DNA from 2 places in the Lacrimispora xylanolytica genome. Region 1 is predicted to be linked to the other one. Evidence: a T-box and tRNA genes for the amino acid it is inferred to sense, from the RefSeq annotation. Region 1 holds a T-box; the other holds one or more tRNA genes.
What was found. A T-box is a leader RNA that pairs with one kind of tRNA and senses whether it is charged. The one in region 1 lies ahead of tyrS (tyrosine--tRNA ligase), so its partner is inferred to be a tRNA-Tyr.
Positions count from the first base shown of each region.

Region 2: it encodes a tRNA-Tyr, which carries the amino acid that the T-box ahead of tyrS (tyrosine--tRNA ligase) is inferred to sense. The anticodon was not compared.

Region 1 is NZ_CP113524.1:3,873,598-3,881,083, reverse strand. It holds gene cbiM (cobalt transporter CbiM) at 1-957, shown strand; gene OW255_RS17965 (energy-coupling factor transporter transmembrane component T) at 950-1,774, shown strand; gene OW255_RS17960 (energy-coupling factor ABC transporter ATP-binding protein) at 1,776-2,501, shown strand; gene OW255_RS17955 (nitroreductase family protein) at 2,662-3,222, shown strand; T-box leader at 3,368-3,620, shown strand; gene tyrS (tyrosine--tRNA ligase) at 3,730-4,941, shown strand; gene OW255_RS17945 (effector binding domain-containing protein) at 5,115-6,119, shown strand; gene OW255_RS17940 (NUDIX hydrolase) at 6,211-6,672, shown strand; gene OW255_RS17935 (aminoglycoside 6-adenylyltransferase) at 6,710-7,486, shown strand, end outside.
Region 2 is NZ_CP113524.1:4,496,510-4,503,995, reverse strand. It holds rRNA gene OW255_RS20765 (16S ribosomal RNA) at 1-196, shown strand, start outside; rRNA gene rrf (5S ribosomal RNA) at 287-404, shown strand; gene OW255_RS20755 (hypothetical protein) at 396-590, shown strand; rRNA gene OW255_RS20750 (23S ribosomal RNA) at 819-3,711, shown strand; tRNA gene OW255_RS20745 (tRNA-Asp) at 3,799-3,872, shown strand; tRNA gene OW255_RS20740 (tRNA-Val) at 3,896-3,968, shown strand; tRNA gene OW255_RS20735 (tRNA-Thr) at 4,001-4,073, shown strand; tRNA gene OW255_RS20730 (tRNA-Tyr) at 4,095-4,176, shown strand; tRNA gene OW255_RS20725 (tRNA-Met) at 4,223-4,296, shown strand; tRNA gene OW255_RS20720 (tRNA-Phe) at 4,341-4,413, shown strand; tRNA gene OW255_RS20715 (tRNA-Lys) at 4,417-4,489, shown strand; gene OW255_RS20710 (hypothetical protein) at 4,546-4,776, opposite strand; gene OW255_RS20705 (aminotransferase class I/II-fold pyridoxal phosphate-dependent enzyme) at 5,043-6,545, shown strand; gene OW255_RS20700 (guanylate kinase) at 6,594-7,175, shown strand.

The DNA of each region.
Region 1 (7,486 bases):
ATGAGTGCGGCTATGGTCCCTGTTTGGACAAGAGCAGTTAAAAAAGTAAAAGAAGAGATACCAAAGGTTAAAATACCATCACTTGGTGTTGGGGCAGCATTTTCCTTCTTGCTCATGATGTTTAATGTTCCGCTTCCCGGGGGTACCACAGGTCATGCAGTAGGCGGGACCTTGATTGCAATTTTGATGGGACCTTATGCTGCATGTGTCAGTGTTACTGTGGCCCTGCTGATTCAAGCTCTTCTTTTTGGTGATGGCGGGATTTTATCTTTTGGTGCAAACTGTTTTAATATGGCGTTTGTACTGCCATTTTTAGGCTACTTCATTTATAAAGCTGTTAAGGATAATATCAAATCAGAAAAGGGAGAATATTTGGGAATTGTCTTAGGCTCATACGCAGGTATAAATGCAGCTGCCTTATGTGCGGCAATAGAGTTTGGTATTCAACCTCTATTATTCAAAGATGCAGCTGGTCAGGCATTATATTGTCCATATCCTTTGTCAATCTCAATACCAGCCATGGTAATTCCCCATCTTTTGGTTGCAGGCATTGTTGAAGCGGTTTTTACTTTGTTTATTGTCATCTACATAAAGAAAGTAGCTCCAGATACCATGTATGAAGAATCAAATGAAAAGAAAAAAGCAATTTATGGTTTACTGGCCTTCCTTATCTGCCTGACCCCACTGGGTCTGCTGGCAACAGGAACTGCATGGGGCGAATGGGGAAGCGAGGAAATCAGGAGTGTGGTTTCTGGCGGAAAAACATTAGGATTTATACCACAAGGGATGAAGGCTGGGGTGAATTTCAAAGCACTGCTGCCAGATTATGCAGTAAATGGCCTTCCTGAAATTGCTGGGTATATATTGTCTGCCATTGCTGGAGTTGCAATATTTATTATCTTTTTTAAGGTGATCAGCACCTTTAAGAAAGACAAGGTTGGTGGGAAACTTGAATAATTCAAAGGATTATAAAATAGAAATGCCGGAATGGATTTATAGTAATCAAAATTATATTCCGCTTACTGATAAGGATACTTTTGTAAACAAAAGTATCCTGTCTGTTTTCCACGTTATTTCAAGAATAAGAATGCAGGATTCTGTCGGTAACTCAAGGTTTAAAATAAATGTATCCCTTAACGTATCCTTTACCTTTTTACTTATAGTTTTATTGTCAATTACAAGAAGCTTTATATTCGTAGTCATAGTCATTGTGTATCTGCTCTCTATTTTAAGTTTCACGGAGGCAGACAAGCTGGTTAAAATATTGAAATTCAGTTTTAGTGTCACCTTATTCACTGCCATTATTATGTTACCGGCATTCCTTATGGGGAACAGCTATAGCAGTATTATGATAACTACAAAGGTATTTGCCACTACAACGTCTATGGGATTGCTTTCCTATTCATCAAAATGGAATTCCATCACGGAAGCGTTGAAGCTATTTCATGTTCCTGATATTTTTATATTGATTCTGGATATCACTATAAAATATATTTTTATGTTGGGTGACTACTCGATAAATATGCTTTATGCATTGAAACTTCGATCAGTCGGTAAGAACAATAATAAATATACATCCATGGCTGGTATTGCAGGGACCACATTTCTTCAATCAAAAGAAATGGTAACAGACATGTACCATGCCATGGAATGCAGGGGATTTACTGGTGAATATCATATTTGTAAGAAATCTAAATTCAAATGGGTGGATTATATTTTTATGGCTATAAACGTGGGGGTTATACTCCTGTTTTTCCACTTTGAAAGGACGTAAGATGATTGAGATTAAGGATCTGTTTTATTCCTATGGGGATTCTGTCGCATTAAATGATATAAATCTTGTAATAAGACCAGGTGAAGCCGTTGCGCTGATGGGGGCTAATGGATGTGGTAAATCCACATTGCTGAAACTGATTAACGGACTTATTTCACCAGACCAAGGCTCTTATACATTTAATGGAGTGGAGATAACGGAGAAAAAGCTGCAGGATGTAAAGTTCTCTAAACTCTTTCATCAAAAAATTGGTTTTGTATTTCAAAATTCTGATACACAGTTGTTTTCTTCCAGCGTCTATGATGAGGTGGCCTTTGGACCAAGACAGATGGGAATGAGCGAATCAGAAGTTGATAAGAGGGTAAATGACTGCCTTTGCCTGTTAAGCATACAGAGTCTAAAGAATAGAATTCCATATCAATTAAGTGGTGGAGAAAAACGTAAGGTCGCCATTGCATGTGTGATGTCTCTGAATCCAGATGTTCTGGTACTTGATGAGCCAATGAACGGACTTGATCCAAAAACGCAAAGATGGCTTGTGGAATTTTTAAATCATCTGAACAAGGCAGGTAAGACCTTAATCACGTCGACACATAATCTTGAACTAATACATGAAATATCAAACAGAGCCGTTCTTTTTGATGAGGCGCATACGATTGCAGCAGATCTTCCTTCTGAGAGACTTTTGGAAAACGTGGAATTATTAAAAAAGGTAAATTTGATATGATAAAATCCTTAGAATTTCAAAGGCTTCCATATTTTTTTTGTGAAGAATAATATATGACATATCCGTACATTATGATAAAATAATAGGGAGCATTTAGGACACAGGTACCTGACTTTTGAAAGGCATTAGCCAATTAAGCATTTTTATAAGGAGATAATCTATGAATGAAATAATCCAGTCCATAATAACAAGAAGAAGCGTAAGAGCTTTTGAGGAAAAACAGATTCCAGATGAAGCACTCCATGATATTCTGGAAGCTGCAAAGTTTGCACCCAGCGGAATGGGAAAGCAAGCATGGCATTTTGCAGCGGTGCAGAATAAGGAGAAGATTCAGGAACTGATTACTGCTACGAAAGAGGTGATGAAGAATTCACCCATTGAACATTTTAGAACGATTGGAAATAACCCGGAATTCAATCCCTTTTATGCGGCACCTACAATTATCATTACAGCCTATGAAAAAGATTCTGCTACTGGGGTCTCAGATTGTGCGGTGGCTCTGGAGAACATATTCCTGGCGGCTCATTCTATGGAGATTGGCTCCTGCTGGATTCATATTTTAGCATTTGCTGGAAATGATCCTAAGGTGAGAAGTATTCTTACTGAGTTTGGAATACCGGAAAATTATGAGATTTCAGGTACAGCGGCCTTAGGCTTTAGCAGCAAGGAAGCACCAAAGGCGGCTCCAAGAAAAGAAGGAACGGTTTCTATTTACAAATAACAAAAGGACAATGTAATCCCATTTAATTTGTGGGAAAATCATAGAATATCAAAATCTTGTATTGACGCTGCAAACAGAATGTGATAACATACCAGATAATTAAATATTTGCACTACAAAGGATTGCCATGCAATCCGGAGTATAAGAAAAGGCTATGAAAAGAAAGAGTAGCATTTTCGATTCCAAACAGAAAGATGCCGGTTGATGAGAGGCTCGTGGATAGAAAGTGTGAATACGTCTTGGAGCTGCGCACCAAAACTTTAACAGGAGTAGGCTGCGACGGAAAGCACACCGTGATCAAGTGCAAGGGTATCGCCAAGGCCGTACCCGATGAGGTAGACAGTGTGAGCTGTCTGCGAACTTAAGGTGGTAACACGAGATTTGCTCTCGTCCTTTTGAAACAAAAGGGCGGGAGTTTTTTATTGTTAAAAACTTAAACTCTTTGTTTTCTGAATTTCTTATAAATCTGCAAATATTTATAATAATATGACAAGGAGATGCTTTAACATGTTAACACCAAAGGAGCAAATGCGTATCATCTGTAAAGGAGTTCATCAGTGTATCAATGAGGAAGAATTACTCGCAAAATTAGAACGGTCATTTAACCAGAAGGAGCCGCTAATCATTAAGCTGGGACTTGATCCTTCTGCCCCGGACATTCATTTAGGCCATGGAGTGGTTCTTCGAAAAATCCGGCAAATACAGGAGCTGGGGCATAAGGCAGTCATTGTCATCGGAGATTTTACAGGTAAAATCGGGGACCCTACAGGGAAATCCAAGGGACGGAATTTATTGACCGATGAACAGGTGAAGGAGAATGCAAGCACCTACTGCGAGCAGATTTTTAAGATTCTGGATAAGGAGAGGACCGTTGTTACATTTAACAGCCAGTGGCTTTCCAAGCTTTGCTTTGAAGATGTAATGAAGCTGGCAGCTTCCACCACGGTTGCAAGAATGCTTGAGAGAGATGAATTTGAAAAGAGATTTAAACATGGAGTTCCCATTGGAATCCATGAATTTTTCTATCCGCTGATGCAGGCATATGACTCTGTGGAATTGCATGCGGATATTGAACTGGGTGGGACAGACCAGACGTTTAATATTCTTATGGGCAGGACGCTTCAAAAGTCAATGGGTCAGGAGGCACAGGTAGCTCTTCTCATGCCGATTTTGGAAGGAACGGATGGGGTGGAAAAGATGAGCAAGAGTCTTGGAAATTATATCGGTATCCATGAACCTGCTGAAGTGATGTTTAAAAAGGTGATGGAAATACCGGATCATTTAATCATCAGATACTTTGAGCTGGCAACAGATGAACATCCGGATGAGATAGATAAAATCAGGCAGCAGCTGTCGGAAGGGGAAAATCCCAGAGATATCAAATTCAAACTGGCAGAAATTATTACAGCTCTGTATCATTCGCAGGAAGAAGTTTTGAAGGCTGTTTCATACTATGAGGCTGCTTTCCGTAAAAAGTCAACTCCCGATGATATTCCAACCATGATTCTGGCTATTGGAAGAGAGACTGTGAATGATACCATTCCTCAATTCGTTGCCATGGGATTTGTAAAGAGCCGAAGTGAATTTATACGACTCTTAAAGCAGGGAGGAATCCGGCTAAATGAAGAAAAAATTGTGGAAGATGATCTGAATACAGTGTTATTTAATAATGACGTTATAAAAATCGGAAAGAAGCTATTTGTCAGGGTGAATAAGTAGTAAGGAAAATTTATCCACATTTTTGTTGTATTGTCTTATTTAAGGATGGTATCATGGATTTATAGCTGAGAATACAGCAGAAATTTTCATGAACGAAAGAGAAAGAAACATTTGACTGAGACACTGTGTCGTACTTTATACTGATTCTAAAGGGGGATAAGTCAGTGGAAGCAATGACAATCGGAGAGGTTTCTAAAACGTATGCAGTATCTGCAAGAATGATCCGGTACTATGAGAAAATAGGCCTGATTGAAAGCCACCGGAGAAAGGAGTACGCTTACCGGATCTATGACGAAGCAGCAGTCAGAAGGCTGAGACAGATCATGATTCTTCGGAAGCTGAGAATCTCATTAAAGCAGATCGGGGTTATTTTAAATGATATCGGGCAGACCCAGGCTCTGGAAGTCCTTCGGGAAAATATGACTGGGCTAGATGAGGAAATCCATGCTCTTAACACCATACGCTCCATTTTAGATGCCTTTGTCCATCGCTTGGATGATGGAATCAGAGCCAAGGTCCGGGTGGACCTTTTGGAAGACAGCGAATTGATTGAGATTGCTGATGCCCTTATTTCTCCTAAAAATCATTTAAAGGAGGACTGCTCTATGGAGGAGTTAAATCAGGCAAGTGAAAGAATGGAACGTAACATGGATATCAGGTTTATATACCTGCCGCCGGCAACCGTTGCAGCCAGTCAGTTTACGGGAGAAAATCCGGAAGATGTATCTGGAGACCGAGTGAAAGCATTGATCAAAGAAAGAGATTTGCCGGTGGTTAAACCAGATTTCAGGCTGTATGGATTCAACAACCCTTCTCCTCAGGAGGGGGAAGAATACTATGGCTATGAATTCTGGGTTACCATACCAGAAGATATGGAAGTAACAAAGCCGTTGGAGAAAAAGCAGTTTGCAGGGGGACTTTATGCCGCTCATTGCATTAAAATGGGAGATTTTCACGAGTGGGGAGCATTTTTTGAGCAAATGAAAAATCATGAGGATTATGAAATCCAATGGCGTGAACCATTTGGCATGGGTGGGGCACTGGAGGAGCATCTGAATGCATTTTCATTTTATACCGGTAGCGAATCTGATTTTATACAGTTGGACCTTCTGATACCGGTAACGAAGAAGTCTGATAAGGAAACAAACACACCATTGCAGAGACATCAGGATATTTGAATTATTTGATACTGATTGATGAGCGCCTCCGGGAAAGAAGGTAAGATCCTGGAGGCAATAAGAAAGGTGAGTTTTACAACAAGGTGAATCCATGAGACCAGAGCCAAAAGGACTTACTGAAGTTAAGTTTTATAAAGAAGTGGAAGACCATAAGCTGGATTTTGCAGTCATTATAAGCAGGTTTCATCGAAAATGGGTCTTATGCAAGCATAAGGAACGGGATACGTATGAGGTACCAGGCGGTCACAGAGAACCGGGAGAAGCTATTCTTGTAACGGCTATGCGGGAGCTGCAGGAAGAGACAGGGGCCATTGATTTTGAATTGAGACCGGTGTGCGTGTATTCTGTATCCAGAAAGAAAGCTGCCGGTGAGAAGCTTGGAGAAGAAAGCTTTGGAATGCTTTGCTATGCGGAGATTCAGACATTTGAAAAGGAGCTTCACAGTGAGATTGAGAGTGTGTTGATTACGGAGCATTTGCCAAAGAACTGGACGTATCCTGACATTCAGCCAAAGCTTATGAAGAAGATTAAGGAGTTAGGGTATCTTCATTAAGGAGCAACTTAGTAAATAGATGTGTGGGGGTAGGATAATGAGAAATGAACCGGAGATGTTTGACCTTATCTTAAACACGGCAAGGGAGGACAGCGGAATTCTTGCTGTTTATATGAATGGTTCCAGAACCAATAAAAATGCAGCTAAGGATATATTTCAGGATTATGATATCGTTTATGTGGTAAAAGCGTTGGAGCCATTTATCAGTGACCGTTCATGGATTGACCGCTTTGGGGAACGGCTATATATGCAGTATCCCGATGAGTTTCCAGGCAAACCCAAAAAGAATATAGAATTTTACGGCTGGTTGATGCAGTTTACGGATGGGAACCGGCTGGATCTGCATGTGGAAACGGTAGCGCATGCAGTGGAAAATATAACAAAGGACAGTCTTTGTGAAATACTTATGGATAAAGCAGGGGTTCTCCCACCCATGGCACCGTCAACGGATCAGGATTACTGGATACAATGTCCTATGAAAGAACAGTTCTTATGTTCCTGCAATGAATTCTGGTGGTGTCTGAATAATGTGGCAAAGGGGCTTTGGCGGGAGGAAATGACTTATGTACAGGATATGGTCAATCACATCATTCGGAAAGAATTATTGAAGATGCTGTCCTGGAAGGTTGGAATCATGACAGATTTTTCTGTTAGCATTGGTAAGTCTGGTAAGTATATCAATCGATGGCTGACCGAAGTGGAGTGGCAGGAGTATTTATCCACTTATTTTTCCGCCGATATTGAGGAGGGGTGGGACGCAGTGATTAGAATGTGCCACCTTTTTGAGAAAACAGCCCGGTATGTGGGAGATAAG
Region 2 (7,486 bases), 620 kb from region 1:
GTAATCGCAGATCAGAATGCTGCGGTGAATACGTTCCCGGGTCTTGTACACACCGCCCGTCACACCATGGGAGTTGGTAACGCCCGAAGTCAGTGACCCAACCGTAAGGAGGGAGCTGCCGAAGGCGGGACTGATAACTGGGGTGAAGTCGTAACAAGGTAGCCGTATCGGAAGGTGCGGCTGGATCACCTCCTTTCTAAGGAAGAAGAAGTAAGGGTTTTATATACTGTTGAGTCTTAAGTTTCAAAGTTAATTAAATAAGGAAACACCAAGAAGACACAAAATTTCTGGTGCCGATGCGCTTAGGGGAAACACCCGTTCCCATCTCGAACACGATGGTTAAGACTTAAGCGGCCGATGGTACTATGCTGGAAACGGCATGGGAGAGCAGGTGGGTGCCAGATTACCTTAAAAAAATCACTCGAAAGAGTGTTTTATATAGAACGGACACGTTCCAATGGGTGGAGGAGAAAAACGAAACCTGTGTTAAAGAATGTGTTAACCTGATTCAGCAGGGCAGTGCTGTTTTATATAACTGGTTTTTACCAGTGATTCGTAAGTTTGAGTACATCGAGCTTTCGAATGACTGATAAACTTCAGTCAGAACGTACCTTGAAAACCACATATTGAAATATATCTAGATAGAGTCTTCGAAAGAAGACGACATCAAGACATCCGAGGTGTTACATCGAAAGATGTAACCAAATAAAAACTCGTTCAAGTATCGTGACGTACGATATGAGAACAAACCTAAGACCAGAGATACAACGCTATGTATCTTAGATTAGTAGCCCGCACCCGCAGGTGAACATCGAATTGGTTAAGCTAATAAGAGCGCAGGGTGGATGCCTTGGCACTAAGAGCCGATGAAAGACGTGATAAGCTGCGAAAAGCTTCGGGGAGGAGCAAATATCCTTTGATCCGGAGATATCTGAATGGGGAAACCCAACTGAGCAAACCTCAGTTGTCGTATGGTGAATTCATAGCCATACGTCGGGAACCCGGGGAACTGAAACATCTAAGTACCCGGAGGAAAAGAAAGAAAACTCGATTTCCAAAGTAGCGGCGAGCGAAATGGAAGGAGCCTAAACCAGCGTGCGTGCATGCTGGGGTTACGGACTGCAATAAGTGAGACGATTTGTTACCAGAACGGTCCTGGAAAGACCGGCCATAGAAAGTGAAAGCCTTGTATGGGAAAACAATAGTCAGCGAGCAGGATCCAAAGTACCACGAGACACGAGAAACCTTGTGGGAATTCGGGGGGACCACCCCCCAAGGCTAAATACTACTTAGTGACCGATAGCGCATAGTACTGTGAAGGAAAGGTGAAAAGGACCCCGGGAGGGGAGTGAAAAAGAACCTGAAACCCTGTGTTTACAAGCTGTGGAACCACGTTTAAAGTGGAACCGCGTACTTTTTGTAGAACGGTCCGGCGAGTTACCGTTACTGGCAAGGTTAAGCACTTAAGGTGTGGAGCCGAAGGGAAACCAAGTCTTAATAGGGCGAATGAGTCAGTAAAGGTAGACCCGAAACCGGGTGATCTACCCATGTCCAGGTTGAAGCTGCCGTAAAAGGCGGTGGAGGACCGAACGCACATCCGTTGAAAAGGGTGGCGATGAGGTGTGGGTAGGGGAGAAATTCCAATCGAACCCGGAGATAGCTGGTTCTCCTCGAAATAGCTTTAGGGCTAGCCTCGTATTAGTCTGCCGGAGGTAGAGCACTGAATTTCCTAGGGGGCGTCAAAGCTTACCAAAGAATATCAAACTCCGAATGCCGGTCAGATGATGTACGGGAGTCAGACTGCACGAGATAAGTTGGGCAGTCAAAAGGGAAAGAGCCCAGACCACCAGCTAAGGTCCCAAAGTGCGTGTTAAGTGGAAAAGGATGTGAGATTTCAGAGACAACTAGGATGTTGGCTTAGAAGCAGCCACACATTCAAAGAGTGCGTAATAGCTCACTAGTCGAGAGGTCTTGCGCCGAAAATGTCCGGGGCTAAAACACGACACCGAAGCTGTGGAATGTATCGAATGATACATTGGTAGAGGAGCATTCTTACCGCGCTGAAGCATTACCGTAAGGAGATGTGGAGTGTTAAGAAGAGAGAATGCCGGAATGAGTAGCGAGATGGAAGTGAGAATCTTCCAGGCCGAATATCTAAGGTTTCCAGAGTAAAGCTGATCTGCTCTGGGTAAGTCGGGGCCTAAGGCGAGGTCGAAAGACGTAGTCGATGGACAACAGGTTGAAATTCCTGTACCGCATATTATCAGAACTGTGGGGACACAGAACCGAGAGAGAACCCGGGAATGAAAAGACCGGGGCAAGCATTAGACTGGCTAAGTTGGCAAATCCGCTTAGCAACAGGAAGGTGTGACGCGTACCGAACAAAAGTAGGGAAGTCTCTGTAGGGGCTGTCAAGAAAAGCCGCTATTGTGTAATATGTGCCCGTACCGTAAACCGACACAGGTGGATGAGGAGAGAATCCTAAGGCCGGCGGGAGAAGCATTGTTAAGGAACTCGGCAAAATGACCCCGTAACTTCGGGATAAGGGGTGCCTGAGAAATCAGGCCGCAGAGAATAGGCTCAAGCAACTGTTTAGCAAAAACACAGGTCTATGCAAAACCGAAAGGTGAGGTATATGGGCTGACGCCTGCCCGGTGCTGGAAGGTTACGAGGAGGGGTTAGCGGCAACGCGAAGCTCTGAATTTAAGCCCCAGTAAACGGCGGCCGTAACTATAACGGTCCTAAGGTAGCGAAATTCCTTGTCGGGTAAGTTCCGACCCGCACGAAAGGCGTAATGATTTGAGCGCTGTCTCAACAATGCACCCGGTGAAATTGAAATACCAGTGAAGATGCTGGTTACCTGCGCCAGGACGGAAAGACCCCATGGAGCTTTACTCTAGTTTGATACTGGGATTCGGTATTGCATGTACAGGATAGGTGGGAGGCAGTGAATCAAGGACGCCAGTCTTTGAGGAGCCGATGTTGGGATACCACCCTTGCGATATTGGGTTTCTAACCTGCAGCCATTACCTGGCTGGGGGACAATGTCAGGCGGGGAGTTTGACTGGGGCGGTCGCCTCCGAAAGTGTATCGGAGGCGCTCAAAGGTTCCCTCAGAATGGACGGAAACCATTCGAAGAGTGCAAAGGCATAAGGGAGCTTGACTGCGAGACCGACGGGTCGAGCAGGTAGGAAACTAGGACTTAGTGATCCGGTGGTATAAAGTGGGATTGCCATCGCTCAACGGATAAAAGCTACCCTGGGGATAACAGGCTTATCACTCCCAAGAGTTCACATCGACGGAGTGGTTTGGCACCTCGATGTCGGCTCATCGCATCCTGGGGCTGTAGTAGGTCCCAAGGGTTGGGCTGTTCGCCCATTAAAGCGGTACGCGAGCTGGGTTCAGAACGTCGTGAGACAGTTCGGTCCCTATCCGGCGTGGGCGTAGGATATTTGAGAGGAGCTGTCCTTAGTACGAGAGGACCGGGATGGACTGACCTCTGGTGTATCTGTTGGTGATCAACACCATGGCAGAGTAGCCAAGTCGGGAAGGGATAAACGCTGAAGGCATCTAAGCGTGAAGCCCCCCTCAAGATGAGATATCCCATCGCAAGAGTAAGACCCCTTGAAGACGACGAGGTAGATAGGGCAGAGGTGGAAGCATGGTAACATGTGCAGCTGACTGTCACTAATAGGTCGAGGGCTTAACCAGGTTGGTTTAGGTAAGAGGAAGAACGGATGAAAGATATATAACAATGTGTGGTTTTGAGGGTATGTGTAAGTATCTTCAATAAGGTTTGGCCTGGTGGCTCAGTTGGTTAGAGCGCCGCCCTGTCACGGCGGAGGTCGTGGGTTCGAGTCCCATCCGGGTCGTTTTACAACTAAATTTTGATTATGGGATCTTAGCTCAGCTGGGAGAGCATCTGCCTTACAAGCAGAGGGTCATAGGTTCGAGCCCTATAGGTCCCATTCCGTATGCAAAACCGCATTTGGATAGTTGTGCCGATGTGGCTCAATTGGCAGAGCAGCTGATTTGTAATCAGCAGGTTATCGGTTCGAGTCCGATCATCGGCTTGCATTAAAAAATTAAATTATGGATGGGTTCCCGAGTGGCCAAAGGGGGCAGACTGTAAATCTGTTACGACACGTTTCGATGGTTCGAATCCATCTCCATCCATTCAGTGATTAAAATATTAATTACTGCATATAATATAATTGAATAGCGCGGGGTGGAGCAGTCTGGAAGCTCGTCGGGCTCATAACCCGAAGGTCGTAGGTTCAAATCCTGCCCCCGCAATTTTTATGCGCATTATTAGTGAAATTATACGAAAGCGTGCATACGCCCAGATAGCTCAGTTGGTAGAGCAGTGGACTGAAAATCCACGTGTCGCTGGTTCGATTCCGGCTTTGGGCATATGGGATACTAGCTCAGGTGGTAGAGCACTTGACTTTTAATCAAGTTGTCCGGGGTTCGAGTCCCCGGTGTCTCAGGACAAGCCTTGAAACAGAAATGTTTCAGGGCTTTTTATTTTGTCCGAAGATGATATTACTCATCAAATTCTACGATTACGTAATATCCCCGATCATTATGTTTTACTTCTTTTACAATCCCTTTATCAGATTTTATGCGGTCTCTTCCAGAGTAACATCCAGACATGGCCACAGCTGGATCGATTATGTAGCTGTAGCTGCTGGCACCTTCTCGCTCAATGACGTGAACTTGATCATTTGCCTTTACCAGACCAGGACGTTCCATTTTAAACTCGATTAACCTCATAGTGATCTTCCTCTCTTTCTTTTTTTACCCAAAATACTATTATAGCTTCCGGAGAAAAAATTGTAAAGAAGGGATAAGGATGATATACTTAAATATGTATTTACTAATGGTATAAGAACAAATGCACAAGCTATATTAACTATAGTTCTTTACTTACAATAGATAAAATATGATAATACTATAAATGTATAGCGAATATTGGTTGAAATAATAAGAGAGTGACAAATTAGCTTAATCATTTTTATGTACCAGAAGAGGAAAGTAAATTGATAGAAAGACCAAGATTATTAGAGAGATTAATGGATTATAGTAAATCTGATTTTTATCCATTTCACATGCCTGGACATAAGAGGCAGTATGGGAATAATGAGATAAGGAAGTTTCCTAATCCATTTTCTATAGATATTACGGAGATTGAGGGATTTGATAATCTTCATCGGCCGGAGGGAATATTAAAGGATTCTTTGGAGTGGGCTTCTGAGGTTTATGGGGCTGATAAGACTTATTATCTTGTGAATGGGAGCAGCTGTGGGATATTGAGCGCAATTAGTGCGGCGGTATCAAACAGAGGCAAGATTTTAATGAGCAGGAATTGCCATAAGTCAGCATTTCATGGAGTTTTCCTCAAGCAGTTGGAAGTCAAATATATTTATCCACAAATGATGCCGGAATTGGGGCTTCAAGGTGGAATACTGGCTGAGGATGTCGAGGAATTGTTGAAAACAAATCCAGAGGCAGAGGCAGTGCTTGTAGTATCTCCTACTTATGATGGGGTTGTTTCAGATATCAAGGCGATTGCTGATGTGGTTCATAGGTTTGGTATACCGTTAATTGTGGATGAAGCCCATGGGGCGCATTTTGCATTTGGCAGGGTGGATGAGTTTCCTGTGTCTGCATTGGAATTAGGTGCTGATGTTGTAATTCAGAGTCTTCATAAGACGCTTCCTTCCTTGACGCAGACTGCTATTTTACATGTCAGGAAGGGGTATATTGATTTAGAGAAACTGGATCGTTATATTCATATGTATCAGACTAGCAGCCCGTCCTATGTATTTATGGCTAGTATAGAGAATTGTATTGTTTACATGGATGGTGAGGGAAGAAAAAAGCTGGGTGAATTTTCTGAGTCTTTGACTAGAATGCGTAGGCGGCTGGAGGGGATGAAGCATCTGACGCTGCTTTCGGATGAAATTATTGGACAGTATGGTGTTTATGATATGGACCTGTCAAAAGTGATTGTGTCTACAAGAAATATTGTATGGTCAGGAAATCAATTAAGTGACGTGCTGCGAAAAGAGTATCATCTGGAAATGGAAATGTGCGGAGCTGACTATGTGACGGCTATAACAACCTTGGAGGATACAGAGGAAGGGCTTCAGAGGCTTTGCAGTGCATTGCTTGAGTTGGATGATCAATTGGGAGCTAGATCCGGTTCTGGAAGCATTTCTTTGCAGGAGGCTGGGGAAATGGCAGGGCAGAGTGATACTGGTGGTGTGCTTCTTGATTTTACGATTGAGGAAGATTGCAGATATCCTATTTTTGAAGCAATGGATGGCAGGCGTTATAAAATAAAAATTTCAGAGGCAATAGGTAGGGTATCAGCTGAATTTATTTATTTGTATCCGCCAGGGATTCCTATTGTTGTACCGGGTGAAGTGTTAACTGGCGATTTAGTGGAGCTGATTATGAAATTCAAGGATTTAGGGCTTCCGGTTCAGGGAATGGAAGATGAGGCGGCAGAAGAAATATTTGTTTTAGAAGAAATGTAGGTACTACATTTTCTATGAGATAGAATCAATGAATTGGAGCATATAAAGATGGGAAAGATTTTTTACGTGATGGGGAAGAGCGCTTCTGGTAAGGACACCATTTATAAGCGGTTGCTGGAAATGCAGCCCCATCTGAAACAGGTTGTTTTATATACCACCAGACCGATTCGGCAGGGAGAAAAAGACGGGAAAGAATATTATTTTACTTCTGAGGATAGGTTGAAGCAGTTGCGAGAGGAAGGTAAGATCATTGAAGAGAGGACATATCAGTCTATTTTGGGTCCGTGGACTTATTTTACGGTTGATGACGGACAGATTGATGTGAATAGTGATGACAGCTATCTGATGATTGGTACCTTGGAATCCTATGAGAAAACAAGGAATTATTATGGGGCTGGTATCATGGTTCCTATTTATATTGAAGTGGAAGACGGGAAACGTCTGTTGAGGGCTCTTGAAAGGGAAGATAAACAGAAAGAGCCTAAATATGCAGAGCTTTGCAGGCGGTATCTGGCTGATGAAGAGGATTTTAAAGAGGATAATTTAGCTAGATGCGGAATTGAGCGAAGATTCTTGAATGATGATTTGGAAATGTGTCTCAGAGATATTTTGGATGTAGTAAGGGAGTAAGGTAGTCTATGCTTTGGCTGGGCTTGGATAGTTAGGAATTGAGATAGAAATAGGTATAGAAATAGGTGTAGAGATTTAAATAGCTATAGATAAAGCTATAGATATAGATATAGATATATAGATAGAGATTGCTAATCAGCCATGTTTCAGTGAGATGGAAGATATCGTAATAACTATTTAAATACAACATAAAAAGAGTCCTTGGGAAGATGTAATTTTTGCTTATCCAAGGACTCTTTTTATTTATTTACTTGTTTACTTATTGAGTGAGGTGGGATAGAAGGGCTGATATAAGATGGAATTGTACGTAA